Regions from separate parts of the Serratia fonticola genome, predicted to be linked through region 1. Evidence: riboswitches for the same ligand, from Rfam matches in the RefSeq annotation. Region 1 holds a riboswitch; the other holds the start of a gene.

Region 1 (7,733 bases):
ACGGTTCATATCACCTTACCGACACTTTTCGCAGATTAGCACGCCCTTCATCGCCTCTGACTGCCTAGGCATCCACCGTGTACGCTTAGTCACTTAACCTCACAACCCGAAGGTGTTTCTGTAAACAGAGACACTGTCGTGCTGTTTATTTGAGAGACTCTATGACAGGTTAATCCTTACCCCAATACATCTACGGAGGGATAAGTTTCAGCTGTCATGTTTCAATTTTCAGCTTGTTCCAGATTGTTAAAGAGCAAAATACTTCGCAGCATACTGTTGCCAGTACACTCTGAAGTATTATCAAGGACCATATGGATATGGTGGAGCTAAGCGGGATCGAACCGCTGACCTCCTGCGTGCAAGGCAGGCGCTCTCCCAGCTGAGCTATAGCCCCATACAGTCACTTGCAGAAACCTTTATTTACCACTCGCGTGAATAACAGTCTTTCCTGTTGGAAACCCTGTTAATTCGTGCTTAGGCAAGGCATGCGGAAGGGAAGTTTACTTTTGGGTAAACGACCGCGCGCATAACGCAGCATAAGTGCGAATTTGGTAGGCCTGAGTGGACTTGAACCACCGACCTCACCCTTATCAGGGGTGCGCTCTAACCACCTGAGCTACAAGCCTATAAAGGTATTTCTGCTCGTTACTTTTTCATCAGACAATCTGTGTGGACACTGCACTCAACTGCATATCTTTAGGTAAGGAGGTGATCCAACCGCAGGTTCCCCTACGGTTACCTTGTTACGACTTCACCCCAGTCATGAATCACAAAGTGGTAAGCGCCCTCCCGAAGGTTAAGCTACCTACTTCTTTTGCAACCCACTCCCATGGTGTGACGGGCGGTGTGTACAAGGCCCGGGAACGTATTCACCGTAGCATTCTGATCTACGATTACTAGCGATTCCGACTTCACGGAGTCGAGTTGCAGACTCCGATCCGGACTACGACATACTTTATGAGGTCCGCTTGCTCTCGCGAGTTCGCTTCTCTTTGTATATGCCATTGTAGCACGTGTGTAGCCCTACTCGTAAGGGCCATGATGACTTGACGTCATCCCCACCTTCCTCCGGTTTATCACCGGCAGTCTCCTTTGAGTTCCCGCCATTACGCGCTGGCAACAAAGGATAAGGGTTGCGCTCGTTGCGGGACTTAACCCAACATTTCACAACACGAGCTGACGACAGCCATGCAGCACCTGTCTCACAGTTCCCGAAGGCACCAATCCATCTCTGGAAAGTTCTGTGGATGTCAAGAGTAGGTAAGGTTCTTCGCGTTGCATCGAATTAAACCACATGCTCCACCGCTTGTGCGGGCCCCCGTCAATTCATTTGAGTTTTAACCTTGCGGCCGTACTCCCCAGGCGGTCGACTTAACGCGTTAGCTCCGGAAGCCACGCCTCAAGGGCACAACCTCCAAGTCGACATCGTTTACAGCGTGGACTACCAGGGTATCTAATCCTGTTTGCTCCCCACGCTTTCGCACCTGAGCGTCAGTCTTTGTCCAGGGGGCCGCCTTCGCCACCGGTATTCCTCCAGATCTCTACGCATTTCACCGCTACACCTGGAATTCTACCCCCCTCTACAAGACTCTAGCTTGCCAGTTTCAAATGCAGTTCCCAAGTTAAGCTCGGGGATTTCACATCTGACTTAACAAACCGCCTGCGTGCGCTTTACGCCCAGTAATTCCGATTAACGCTTGCACCCTCCGTATTACCGCGGCTGCTGGCACGGAGTTAGCCGGTGCTTCTTCTGCGAGTAACGTCAATGAACGGTGCTATTAACACTGAACCCTTCCTCCTCGCTGAAAGTGCTTTACAACCCGAAGGCCTTCTTCACACACGCGGCATGGCTGCATCAGGCTTGCGCCCATTGTGCAATATTCCCCACTGCTGCCTCCCGTAGGAGTCTGGACCGTGTCTCAGTTCCAGTGTGGCTGGTCATCCTCTCAGACCAGCTAGGGATCGTCGCCTAGGTGAGCCATTACCTCACCTACTAGCTAATCCCATCTGGGCACATCCGATGGTGTGAGGCCCGAAGGTCCCCCACTTTGGTCCGAAGACGTTATGCGGTATTAGCTACCGTTTCCAGTAGTTATCCCCCTCCATCGGGCAGTTTCCCAGACATTACTCACCCGTCCGCCGCTCGTCACCCAGGAGCAAGCTCCTTGTGCTACCGCTCGACTTGCATGTGTTAGGCCTGCCGCCAGCGTTCAATCTGAGCCATGATCAAACTCTTCAATTAAAAGCTTGATTTGCTGCAACTCGTGCAGCGATGCTCGAAAATTAACTTTCGTAATAATTCATTCGCATGAATTACTGCTTGGTCACTCTTCAAGACTTGATATTTTTTTGCTACCGAAGTAGCTGGATATCGTCTTGTGAGTGCCCACACAGATTGTCTGATAAATTGTTAAAGAGCGTTCGTTACCGGGAAGTTTCTCGGTAACGCGGGAGGTGCATATTACGCTTTCCCGCTGAAGAGTCAACCTTTTTCTCTTACGAGACGCGGTGTTTTCACCGGGTTGCTTCTTCCTGGCTGGGCGACATTCTTTGCTATAAAGAGTTCGTTGTTCCCGGTCAGTGGAGGCGCATTATAGGGAGTTCTCAGAACGCCGCAACCCCTAAATTCACTTTTTTTTCTGACCGTCGAATGTTTAAGCAAAAACCTATTAAAGCGGCAGTTTTTTCAACGATTTAAAGCCATAACCCTGCAAAACGGGCAATAAAGCATCAGTGTCTTCATTCAGCGCCATGCAATACGCCAGATTCTCTTCCTGAGTTGAGACCAGATTTTCCTGATTAGAGATAAGCCAGGCGGCTCTGCGAGCAATTGCCGCACCAGAATCCACCAAACGCGTTCCTTCAGGCAGGACTTGCATCAGCTCTTCAGATAATAGAGGGAAGTGAGTACACCCCAACACTACCGTGTCCGGAGGCTCGCGCATGCTCAGCCACGGCTGCAATATTTTCTTCAGCGTTACCAGCGGCACAGGTTCACCATGCAGCTTGGCTTCTGCCAGTTCCACCAGCTCAGAAGAGCCTAACAGCTCAATTTTGCAATCTGTCGCGAAACGCTCGATCAGTTCATGAGTATAAGTACGCTGAACCGTACCGCGCGTGGCCAGCAAACCGACGATACCGTTGGCGGTCAGTTTGGCAGCAGGCTTGATCGCAGGCACCACCCCCACTACCGGGAAAGCAAAACGTTCACGCAGTGCGGGTAAGGAAACGGTACTGGCGGTATTACAGGCGATGATGACGATCGCCAGAGGATGGCGCTGCTGAACCGCACTGACAATTTCCAGCACGCGCTCAACGATAAACTCTTCGGATTTCTCGCCGTAGGGGAATGCTACGTTATCGAAGGCATAGATATAGTGGAGATCCGGCAGCAGTTGCCGAACCTCCTGAAACACTGATAACCCGCCGACGCCGGAATCAAAAACCAGCGCCGTCGGGCGAGGAGCCGCAGTGGCGTTAGAAGGTATAGCTGCCAGTGAGGTAGTACTCTCTTCCTGGGGTAGCATAGCCATAAGCCGTCTCATAATCTTTATCAAACAGGTTGGCAATTCTACCACGAACTGTCAGCTGAGAGGTTATTGGATATGAGGCGCTCACGTCGACCGTGCTGTAACTCGGCAATACGCGCTGCTCAGGGTTATAAGTAGAAGAGATATTGTCGTAACGCTTACCGTAGTATTGATACGAGATATCCATGTCCAGGTTGAACATCGTCCAATCCAACTGATATTTGGCCTGACGTTTCGAACGGCGCGCCAACACCTCATCGGTCTGGTCATTACGCGGATCGATATATTGCAGCGTCAATCGGTGGGTGAACATCCAGGTATCAAAGCTACCCGTCCATTCCACGCCTTTAATCGTTGCCTTATCCACATTGTAATACTGCCCCTGATAGGTCACGGGGTCAGAATCATAATTGATCAGGTTCTGAATTTTGTAATGGTAAGCAGACAGACGCCAATCCAACGGCCCGGTCAAACCTTCCAGACCCATTTCCCACTGTTTGGACTCTTCCGGCTTGAGGTTACTGTTGGAATCAATGCCAAAGCGTTTTGAGCCATATTGCTGACCCAATGACGGCGTCAGGAAACCCGTACCATAAGACAAAGTGGCTCGATAGCCATCAACAAACTCCCAACCTGCCGCGGTCTGCCAAGTGCCGTGCCAACCAAAGTCACCTGCCTTGTCTTCACGCCCAGAGGCTTCCAGAGTCACGCTGCCAAACTGCTGTTGACCGCTCAGGTACAGCCCCGTGTTGTCTCTTTTATAGGTATCGGCAAAGGAATTGTCGGAAGAAGTCAGGCGCTGTTGCTGGAAATCGGCACCGGCGGTAACGCTACCGTGCTCGAAAGCATAGGTATTGCCCCATTGCAGGTTACGCTGATCCATATCATCCAGCGTAGTGCTGATGCCATAACGGCCATTCTGGCTGCTGTAGTTGTAATCTTTCTGTTTCTGATAGCTGCCCGTCAGTTGAGAAGAGAAAGCCCCAGACAGGAAACGCAGCCCCATATCATAGGTGTGGCTATACAGGCGGTCTTCATCATTACTGTACTTCGGGCTGTAAGGTACACTGCCGACATCGTAGTCCGAGTTATTGGTATAACCATAACCCCGCACGAAACCTGAGAAATTCTGATTGAACTGCTGCTCCAACCCACCCCAGAAGCTTTTATTACGGAAACCATCACGATCGCTGTCGACCGAATAAGGCGAGCCCGGCTTCACATTGAAGCCATTGGTCATCTGGTAGCTACCCGCAACGGTAGCAACCGTGTTATCAAAACGCTGGCGCAAGGCACCATCGTACTGCTGGTATCCTTTAGAACCGATACCCGCCTGGACTTTACCGCCCTCTTTATCCGTCTGGGTAATGATGTTGATGACCCCACCGATGGCACCAGAACCATAAATGGCCGAGCGCGGTCCACGGATAAACTCCACACGCTGAACCAGCGCCAACGGAACCTGGTTAAAATCAACGCCGTTGCTAATCCCCAGACGGGCCATTGGCACGCCGTCGATCAGTACCAATACATGACGAGCTTCAGTGCCGCGTACCGAGAGAGATGATCCCTGCCCCATACCGCCGTACTGTGAAATATCGACACCGGGCAAACGGCGCATCACATCATTGAGGCTTTTGGCCTGCCAGCGATCGATATCTTCGCGGGTCACCACATCGGCAGGCGCCAATACGGAAGAGACCGGTTGAGGGAAGCGGTTGGCGGTAACCACCAGGTCATCGCTACTTTTAGCCGTGGTGTTATCTTGCGCCCATCCAGAAAATGCCGTCACGGAGGAGACCACCGCCAGCAGTGTATTTTTTATCATTGTCATTATAAAAAGCATCCAAACTTCATTGGGGATGCCGCAGGGCCACGGCCGGTAGTTCGCGACGGCTATGGATATTGCGACGTACACCGGTAGGTTTTCGGGCTTGGGATTTGCCGGTTGCCTGTGGCAACCCGCACCGGGCGATGACTTCCCATCCTGCAGTGGACAGTGTCTGCGTCATTTAACGCTATCGCCGTGACTTCCCCATACCGCTGCGCGTCAGCTCCAGATTTGCACTGGATTCCCTTTTCACTCGCTGCTTGAGACCGGATGGCAATGCTACAATCAATGAAAATGGATGTCTAGATTGCCAACAGTGTTGCAAAATAGCACCACAACAAAACTGGACTTCACGGGCTGATTCCCTACAATCCCCGCTGATCCAATTTGCCTGACGAGAGAAACCATGACGCCCGAGAATTTGCCCATTGAACGCTATGACGACCAACTGGCGGAGAAAACAGCCCGCCTGAAGACCATGATGTCACCGTTTACGGCACCCGAGCCGGAAGTGTTTCGCTCGCCAGTCAGCCACTACCGGATGCGTGCGGAATTCCGCATCTGGCATGATGAGGACGATATGTACCACATCATGTTCGATCAGCAGACCAAGCAGCGTATCCGTGTCGATAGCTTCCCGGCGGCCAGCGAGCTGATTAACCGCCTGATGAGCGCCCTGATGGTGGCCCTCAAGCCCAACCCGGTGCTGCGCCACAAGCTGTTCCAGATCGATTATCTTTCTACGCAGAGCGGTAAAATCATTGCCTCGCTGCTGTATCACCGCAAGCTGGACGAACAATGGCAGCAAGATGCCACTGTGCTGCGTGACGCATTACGCGCAGACGGCTTCGATGTGCAGCTGATTGGCCGCGCCTCGAAGATGAAAATCATGTTGGATCAGGACTACGTCGACGAAGTGCTGCCGGTCGCTGGCCGCGAAATGATTTATCGCCAGGTCGAAAACAGCTTCACCCAGCCCAACGCAGCCATGAGCGTGCAAATGCTGGAATGGGCGCTGAATGTGACCCAAGGTGCAAAAGGGGATCTGCTGGAGCTGTATTGCGGTAACGGCAACTTCTCGCTGGCCCTGGCCCGCAACTTCGAGCGGGTGTTAGCCACTGAAATAGCCAAGCCTTCGGTGGCGGCGGCGCAGTACAACATCGCGGCCAATAATATCGACAACGTGCAGATTATCCGCATGGCGGCGGAAGATTTCACTCAGGCAATGAACGGCGCTCGCGAGTTCAACCGGTTAAAAGGGATCGATCTGAGCAGCTATAACTGTGAGACGATTTTCGTCGATCCGCCGCGCAGCGGGCTGGATGAGGAAACGGTGAAAATGGTGCAGACCTATCCACGCATCCTTTACATCTCCTGCAACCCGGAGACCCTGTGCGCCAATCTGGATACGCTGCAGGCCACGCACAAAATCACTCGCCTGGCTCTATTCGATCAGTTCCCATACACCCATCATATGGAATGTGGCGTATTGCTCGAACGCCGCTGATCTAGACGGGCGCAAAAACAAAAAAAGGCACTCCGCAAAGTGCCTTTTCTCGATGAAACCATTATTAATGCTGGACGGCGACGGTATTGCGTTTCCTTAACTGGAAACCAAGCCAGAACACCAGCACTACGCAAACAATCGAAGGCAGGAAGTTCGAGCCGATCTGCGGATATTCCGCACGCACGATCGCGCTATATCCCAGGACGCCCAACAGGAAACAGCCGGCCGCCAGTTTTGGCATACCATCCGGCATTGGCTGGTTCAGGTAACGCTGATGCAGGCAATATACCGCCAGCACCAAAGCAATCAACGGGAAGGCTGAAAACGACACCACCGAGCTGAACAGCGCGGCAAAGGAACCGTTTACGGACAGGCCAGCAATCAACGCCAGCAGTAAAGTACCATTCTCACGGCTTAGTTTTTCCATGACTTTCACCTTGTTATACGTGGGATACAGATGCTTTTTCTTGTTCGCGGCGATACCAGTAATAGGCTCCTTTGGAAATCATCCGCAGTTGCAACACTAACCTTTCTTCGAGCTGCCGCCGTTGTTCAATATCAATATCCAGCGCTTCCGCCCCGGCACTGAACACGATCGTCACCATAGCTTCCGCCTGCGCCTCGGTAAAGCTGCGCGGCATATGGTTTTCCAGCTCAAGGTAATCTGCCAGTTCGGCAATAAAATGTTGGATTTCCCGTGCTACCGCCGCACGAAACGCGGCCGAGGTGCCGGAACGTTCACGCAGCAACAGCCGAAAGGCGTTGGGATTATTGCCGATAAACTCCATAAAGGTCGATACCGACGTGCGGATCACGCTGCCGCCTTTGGCAATACGCTGGCGTGCCTGGCGCATCAATTGGCGCA
Region 2 (7,733 bases), 2.7 Mb from region 1:
GCACCGGTAACCAGAGCCAACGCCAGCACGTATCCCAACGCCGCCAGTGGTACCCCACACCAGGGAGCCAACAGGGTAAAGACGGCGCCACCGATTGCACCGACGATCAGGCCAATCAAGGGGAAACCGACGATGCCACGCTGGTAATTATCCATCGCTAACCCCTGTGTCCAACTGGCGGGCAACGGGATACGCGTCATCAATTGCAGGGTGGCCCAAAACAGTCGCAAACTCATTTGATCTTGACCTCAATACCAGAAATTACCAATAGCACCGACTCAGCGGCGGCGGCCAAACGCTGGTTAACACGCCCGGCAATATCACGGAAGTGCCGTGCCAGACGGTTTTCCGGCACGATGCCCATCCCCAGTTCATTGGTGACCAGATAAATCGCCGCTGGGCTGCGGGCGCAGGCGGCCAGCAGATCATCGATCTGCCGTTGGATTGCCGTTTCAACCACGGCAAAGTCGATGCTTTCCACCGGCATCTCCCCGGTCAGGTCAAACATCAGGTTGGCGATCAGCGTGGTAATACACTCCAGGATCACCGCATCTCCCACCCCCGCCTGTTGGTCGATCACGCTGGCCAGTTGCTGGCTGCCCTCCCAGGTACGCCAATGCGCAGGCCGGGCCTGGCGATGCAGCTTGACCCGTTCAGCCATTTCCTCATCGGTGACCACCGACGTGGCGATATACAACACCCGGTCACTGACACCGCTCGCTAACCTTTCGGCCAGCGAACTTTTGCCGCTGCGTGCTCCACCGGTGATCAGGATCATTGGGCCCCCGTTTGCTGGTGCTCGGTCATCAAGCGGTAAATTTTATCCATATCAATATGTTCCCGCATCTTATCGGCCAAGAGATCAAACTGTTGCTGCTTATAATCGGCATAATCGAAAGCCGGGCCGTCGTAAACCGGCAGCCCTTTACGCTGGCGCAATTGGTTTAGCAGCGCGCGGCAAAAAGGTGCGCTGTCGAATAAGCCATGAATATAGCTGCCCAGTACGTTACCGGCGGGGTTAACTGCCCCGTCAAAGGCGCTGTCCGGTTGGCCGTTACGTAGGTAAAGACGGGAGAAAGGCGTAGCCTGTGATCCTAGCTGGGTGGTGCCCATATGGATTTCATAACCAACGACGTCCTGCTCGCCACAGCCAGACCAGAGGCCGGGCAACCCAGGCTCACATTGTGCTGTCACCTGCGTTGTGACTTTTTGCGGTGCGAAGCGGGTGGTGACATCCAGCAATCCCAAACCCGCCATCTGTTCCACACCGGATTCCACGCCATCAATAATGTGCTTGCCAAGCATCTGGTAGCCGCCGCAAATACCCACGATCTGCACTCCGGCCCGGTGCTGATCCTGTAACGCCGCCGCCAACCCGCTGTGCTGTAGCCACTGCAAATCCCCCAGGGTGTTTTTGCTACCCGGCAGGATAATCAGATCGGCACCGGCCAGCGCCGCCGGGTGCGAAACATAGCGCAGCCCTACGTCAGGCTGGGCCGCCAAGGCATTAAAATCGGTAAAGTTGGACATATAGGGCAGCTGTACCACCGCGATGTCCAGCTCATGGCTGCTGCCTGTCGGGGCATATTTGCCATTTTGCAACGCCACACCATCCTCATCTTCCAGATCGATATTCAACCAGGGCATCACGCCCAGCACTGGCACACCAGTCAGGGCTTCGATCTGCTCCAAGCCCGAGTAGAGTAAGGCAATATCACCACGGAATTTATTGATGATCACCCCTTTCACCCGAGCTTTTTCTTCCGGTTCCAGCAGGGCCAGTGTGCCGTAAATAGCGGCAAATACCCCGCCACGATCGATATCGGCCACCAACAGCACTGGCGCATCGGCGATCGCCGCCATGCCCATATTGACGATATCGCAATCGCGCAAGTTGATTTCCGCCGGGCTACCTGCCCCCTCCAGCACCATGATGTCGTAGCCGCTGGCCAGGCTGTGATACACCTCGCTGATTTGTTGCTGCAACTGCGGCTTGTACTCGTGATAGCTGACCGCGTCCATATTGCAGGCCACTTTGCCCATCAGCACCACCTGCGCCTGGCAATCGCTGGTCGGTTTCAGCAGTACCGGGTTCATCCGCACATCGGGTGCGATACCGGCGGCTTCGGCCTGAAAGATCTGCGCCCGGCCCATCTCTTCGCCACGGGCGGTAATGCCAGAGTTGAGCGCCATATTCTGCGATTTGAACGGCGCACAGCGATAGCCATCCTGCATAAATATCCGGCACAGCCCGGCCACCAGCACGCTTTTACCCACATCGGATGCGGTTCCCTGCACCATCACACACCGTTTCATCACTTATTCTCCACGTCGCGCTGGCTGAGCCGCGCAAACCATTATTATTTCAAGCGCCAAGCCATAGCAGGCGCAACGCTGCAAACAGCAGCAGAGCCAACAGCGAGGCCGTCATCATCAGACGAGTGCTGCGTGGAATATCCGCCAGCTCGATCTCCCGCCGGGCCTCACCGATCCACGGCTTTTCGACCCGTTGACCAAAGTAATTGTTAGGACCGCCAAGCCGCACTCCCAGCGCTCCAGCCACGGTGGCTTCCGACCAGGCGCAGTTAGGGCTGGTGTGCTGATAGCGATCGCGCCAGCCAATGCGTAACGCCTGGCGATAGTCCAACCCGTTCAGCCGGGCCGCACAGCTCAGCAGTAGCCAGCTAAGCCGGGCCGGTAACCAGTTGGCGAAGTCATCCATCCGCGCCGACACATAGCCGATAGCGCGGTATTTCGGCGTTTTATAGCCCACCATTGAATCAAGAGTGTTAACCGCTTTATACGCCATCGCCAACGGTGCTCCACCTATCAGCAAAAAGAACAGCGGCGCAATTACGCCATCCACGCTGTTTTCTGCCACCGTCTCCACCACCGCCCGGGTGATTTGCGGCTCTTCCAGTTGTGAGGTATCCCGCCCGACAATCCACGACAGCTTGTGGCGGCTCTCCTCAAGATCGGCACTTTGCAGTGCCCGGTGAACCTCCATGGCCGCCTGCTCCAGGCAGCGCCCGGCGAGCAGGGTATAAATCAGCCAGACTTCCGCCAGCCAGCCTAACCACGGGTGGATATACTGCATCAGCGTCAAAAATCCCCAACTGACCAGCCAGACCGACCCAACGACGCCCAGCCACAGCAGCCCGCCGCCAAGTTTTAGCGTTCTCTCGCTATGGCAAGTCCGGCGGATCGCGCGTTGCAGCACCGTGATCAGGTTACCGATCCAGCGCACCGGATGCGGCCAGTGCGGTGGGTCACCTAACAGACTGTCTAGCAGAAAGGCCGCGAACCAGGCTAGCAGCGTCATGACACGCACCTTGTAGCCGCGATTGAGAAAGCCTGATGGTGGGTTAATGGCATAAAAAAATCCCGACCTCTCGGGCGGGATTTGGGTGTCAACAGGATACGACCAGGCGGTGCAACATAGCTGCACGTATCTTATGACAACCCCCTTCCCACCGAAGGTGTTGAATGTGTGACCAACTGGCCGGTCTTCTGGCTTAGCGTCATCCTCATCCACTCCCTTCCCAATCCTCAGATCAGTGGCGCAGTGGATTCGTCGGCATCACAGCAGCGGGGGCTGCGGGGGAGTTAAACCCCCTTCCCAACCACAACCTGTCATCGTTCAGGATGTGGGTTATCCAGTTGGCAATAATACGGTTAATCACAACGTTATGGGTTCTATGAACTCCACGCTTCAATTTATCACTTAGTTTTCATCTCGATAGCCTCGACAATGGCCATGCCATAATAACCTGTTGATATGGCGAATACACGCCAAGATCTGGCATTCACCTGGGCGACAGGTTTAGTTTGCAACGGATCAACGGCAATTACGCTGTGTTATCCTGCACGCAAACTTGACAGGGGAATAGCAAAACCGTGAGCGAACATGGTGGTAACGTACTGGAAATGGCGTTGAAAACCGGTCTGGATCCGGCCGAGATTATTGATTTCAGCGCCAATATCAATCCATTGGGCATGCCCGCCAGCCTGAAGGCGGCGATTATCGAGCATCTGACCAGCGCCGAATGCTATCCCGACGTTGAATACCGGCGTCTGCATGCGGCATTGGCGCGGGTTCATCACTGCCCGCCAGAGAATATCATGGCAGGCAACGGGGCCACCGAGCTGATTTACGCCATCGTGAACCGGCTACGCCCCCGCACGGCGCTGCTCCTTACGCCGGGGTTTGCCGAATACCGCCGGGCTTTGCAGCGGATTGACTGCCAGATCGAGGACTTCCTGCTGGATGAAGCCGGGGGTTTTCAACCCGATGAGCGGCTGCTGCAGGTGCTGGCCGAGCGCCAACCGGACTGTCTGTTCCTGGCCACCCCTAACAATCCGACCGGGCTGATGCCAGACCCCGCGCTGTTGCAGGCCATCCTAGCCTGCTGTCGCCAGCACAATATTGCGTTGATCGTTGATGAAGCCTTTATCGATTTTCTGCCAGATGCGCCGGGGCTGATCCCACAAATGGCGGAGTATTCACGCCTTTATATCCTGCGCTCATTGACCAAATTCTTTGCCATCCCCGGCCTGCGGCTCGGCTATCTGGTCAGCAGCGATCGCGCGGCTTTACAACAGATGAAACAACTGCGCGAACCCTGGACCATCAATGCCTATGCAGCACTGGCAGGCGAGGTGATCCTCGACGATCGCGATTACATCCAGCAAACCCACCAATGGCTGGCAGAGCAGCGTGCTTGGTTGTTTAACGCGCTGGCTACCTTGCCGCACTTGCGCATTTGGCCAGGGGCAGCGAACTATATTTTCCTCCGCTGCCTGCGTCCCGGATACGATCTGCAACAGGCGTTGTTGCAGCACCGCATCTTGATCCGCCACTGTGCCAACTACCCTGGCCTGTCCGCCGACTATTATCGGGTGGCGATCAAGAGCGAAGCGGCCAACCGCAAACTGATAGCCGCGCTGCAACAGGTGCTGGTGGAGGACTGAGGCATTTATAGGCGTCAAACATTAACCTATTGAATATCTTAATGGGCGCAGCATGCAGCGCTCCTACAAGGTGAGCCGGAGGTGATTTGTCTGGGGATCGCACATGTTCGACCGTAGGGGCGCAGCATGGCACGACGACTCTGTTCGTAGAGGCAGATTTTTTTCATGGTTGCTAACGACCAGGCACGGATTAAAAACGATGATCGAGCAGCTTATCCTGTGCAACCGGATACGCTTTACCATCGAACTTGAGTTCGACGCGGGTCTTGGCAACGACTTTGCTGCTTTCCACGCAGTCCTCCCCTTTTTTGCTGGCTTCCTTGTGCGTCGCCATGGTCTGTAGTTGTAGATCCTGGAAGCCGTTATGTGCGCTCTTGCCAAGCGCCAATGCGCGATGGGTCGTGGCAAAATCCCCTGCACACTGGCCATCCCACTCACCGCTATATTCATTCATGGTGAGATTGTTGAGCACCAGACTGACTTGCTGATCTTGCAGGGTATAGAGGTTAAGCCGTTCGATGCTGATGGGATTGACCGAGGAGGAGCCACGGTGGATAAAACGCACCCCGAAGGCGCGTATCGCTGGAGATAATTGGTAGCGCGCAGTGTCGATGGTCACGCTGCTGGTGTAGATGGCATCATCCATAATCGCTTTGGGATGATATTTGCTGGCCAGCACCTTGCTGGTCAGGCTATCAACCACCAAAACGGCGACGTCATAGTCGGTAAAATCGGGTTGGGCCTCTTCCTTGGGTTCCAGCATCAGCACCGCTATGGTTTTTTCCGGAGCATAGGGCCACACCTTGCAGGTGGACAGCTCGGTATTCATGGTCGTTTTGGCGGCGAAGGGCTTAGCCAATTCGTTAAGCAGCGGCTGGCAATCAGCCAGCGAGGAGAAAGAAATCACCCCTAACGCCAGTCCACCTATCACTTTAATCATCACTCGATTTCCTGTCTGCAATTGCATTAATTCAAACCTATTTTCTGGTGACGACTTCTCAGGCCACGTCCTGCAGGTAGACAGGCTTGCCAGCGCTGCGCTTGAACAGCGCTAGCTTTTGGCGAGCCAAGACAAAACCCGCCGCGTTCACTGAGTCTTTGCGAGCTAACCACCCCGCCACTTCCAACAGCAGCATCAGGCCACAGCAGAACATTACGCTCAGCAGGCCAACAGTAGCGAAGATGTCGGCAGCGTCCAGCCAATCCCATTTATCCGGCACCCCGCCCTGGTGCCACCAGTCATTCAACGTGAAACAGACCAGCAGCAGCATCAAAAACAGACAACAAATGGGCAAAGTTTTATACAGCCACTTAAGCCGTTGCAGTGACACCGCCAAACCGCTTGGCCGGTTGAGATAAGCGCTGCCGTCCCGCTCATTGCAAACGCCGATCACGGCGTTGCTCGGCCGGGCGATCAGCAGCGTCACTGGATCGTTGGCCGCCAGGAAGAAAGGATGTTCACGCAGCAGCAGCGGGTTAAGGTTTTCAATCATCGGATCCACGCCGGTGCGAAACGTTAATCGCCCAGCGCTACAGCTAAATTGGTAATCGATCACTTCCCGCTGGTATTCACCACTGCCAATAATCTCACGCCTGGCGCTCACACGGGTGGCAATGCTTTGTACGCAAGAGAGTATGGCCTGATCGGACATCAGTTTATCGTTGCTCGGAACAGGAGGCTGCACGCCGGAAGTTTGGCAAAGGGCAACATCGCCATGCATCACCTGTTCCAGACCTTGCAGCGACTGGCGCGCCCTACGGCTGGCGTTCATCGTCCACTGGGTGAACGAGCTAAAACAGCCCCATACGCCGCAGCTTAAGACCAACATCAGAATAACCGCCACCCAAAGATTGGGTAACCAGGTAAACCCATAGACCGCCAGCCCAATCAGTCCTGCTGAGCCCACCATCTGCAAGATGAGCCTGGAAGGATTTGGTTCATCAGCCGCTTGGGCTTGCAGGATGCCTTTTTCCGCGCTCACCAGCCAGTGCAACCAGTAGCTACCATCGGCCAGTTGATGCGCCCCGATATAAACCCCCTCTCCCGCAACCAATTTATCCAGCACGCTGATATCGGCAAACTGGTCGCTATAGGTGTAGAAAACCTTATCCCCAGCCAAAATACGCCGCAGCAGGTGTTCACCAGTGGCATTTTTATCATGGCGAATAAAGGACAGATGGTGGAAGCCGATTTTTTTCATGGCTGATAACCGGCGAGATCGGGGGACTGCGGGGAGGAACCGACAAAACCAGACGTCAATAGTGCCCAAAACCTTCTCATTGCCACAATCCCTGTTAGCGCCTGCATTAACTCCCCTTGGAATTTAACCAAAAAGTGAGCGTCAATCCAGCCGTTAGCAGGGATTATTCAGCTATTGCCAACATCCCTGTCAGCAATTTGCCGTTGTTGGCACCAGGCTATCAAAGAATACCGCTGAGCAGGCCGATCCCCAGCAGAGATGAACCGCCGCCAATCACCCGCGCCCAGCCGCTATGCGTAGACGAAGACGCCAGCAGATAACCGATACCCAACCCCGCCACGTGCAGCAACGCCGTTGCAATCACCATACCGGAAAGCGCCGCCACCGAATGAGAAAGCTCAGCACCGTGGGCCAGGCCGTGGAAAATGGCAAAAGCGCCGATAATCAATGCGCCCGTTATCGCCGACAGTTTCAGCTGTAAGGCAACCATCACGCCAATGCCCAGCAGCGAGGCGGCAACGATGAACTCAGTGCCAGGTACGGTCACACCTGCCATGCCAA

Evidence for each region. Region 1 has a riboswitch for cobalamin ahead of btuB (TonB-dependent vitamin B12 receptor BtuB). Riboswitches for the same ligand answer to the same signal wherever they lie in the genome.
Region 2: linked by a shared signal. The riboswitch ahead of cbiB (adenosylcobinamide-phosphate synthase CbiB) and the one ahead of btuB (TonB-dependent vitamin B12 receptor BtuB) in region 1 are both predicted to bind cobalamin.

The regions. Positions count from the first base shown of each region.
Region 1 is NZ_CP011254.1:1,555,282-1,563,014, forward strand. It holds rRNA gene WN53_RS06860 (23S ribosomal RNA) at 1-99, opposite strand, end outside; tRNA gene WN53_RS06865 (tRNA-Ala) at 319-394, opposite strand; tRNA gene WN53_RS06870 (tRNA-Ile) at 550-626, opposite strand; rRNA gene WN53_RS06875 (16S ribosomal RNA) at 702-2,242, opposite strand; gene murI (glutamate racemase) at 2,670-3,533, opposite strand; gene btuB (TonB-dependent vitamin B12 receptor BtuB) at 3,478-5,358, opposite strand; cobalamin riboswitch at 5,433-5,647, opposite strand; gene trmA (tRNA (uridine(54)-C5)-methyltransferase TrmA) at 5,768-6,868, shown strand; gene WN53_RS06895 (YijD family membrane protein) at 6,933-7,295, opposite strand; gene fabR (HTH-type transcriptional repressor FabR) at 7,309-7,733, opposite strand, start outside.
Region 2 is NZ_CP011254.1:4,265,240-4,272,972, reverse strand. It holds gene cobS (adenosylcobinamide-GDP ribazoletransferase) at 1-236, opposite strand, end outside; gene cobU (bifunctional adenosylcobinamide kinase/adenosylcobinamide-phosphate guanylyltransferase) at 233-778, opposite strand; gene WN53_RS18870 (cobyric acid synthase) at 775-2,316, opposite strand; gene cbiB (adenosylcobinamide-phosphate synthase CbiB) at 2,366-3,322, opposite strand; cobalamin riboswitch at 3,484-3,676, opposite strand; gene cobD (threonine-phosphate decarboxylase CobD) at 3,898-4,971, shown strand; gene WN53_RS26895 (PA3715 family protein) at 5,162-5,911, opposite strand; gene WN53_RS18850 (hypothetical protein) at 5,970-7,172, opposite strand; gene WN53_RS18845 (HupE/UreJ family protein) at 7,393-7,733, opposite strand, start outside.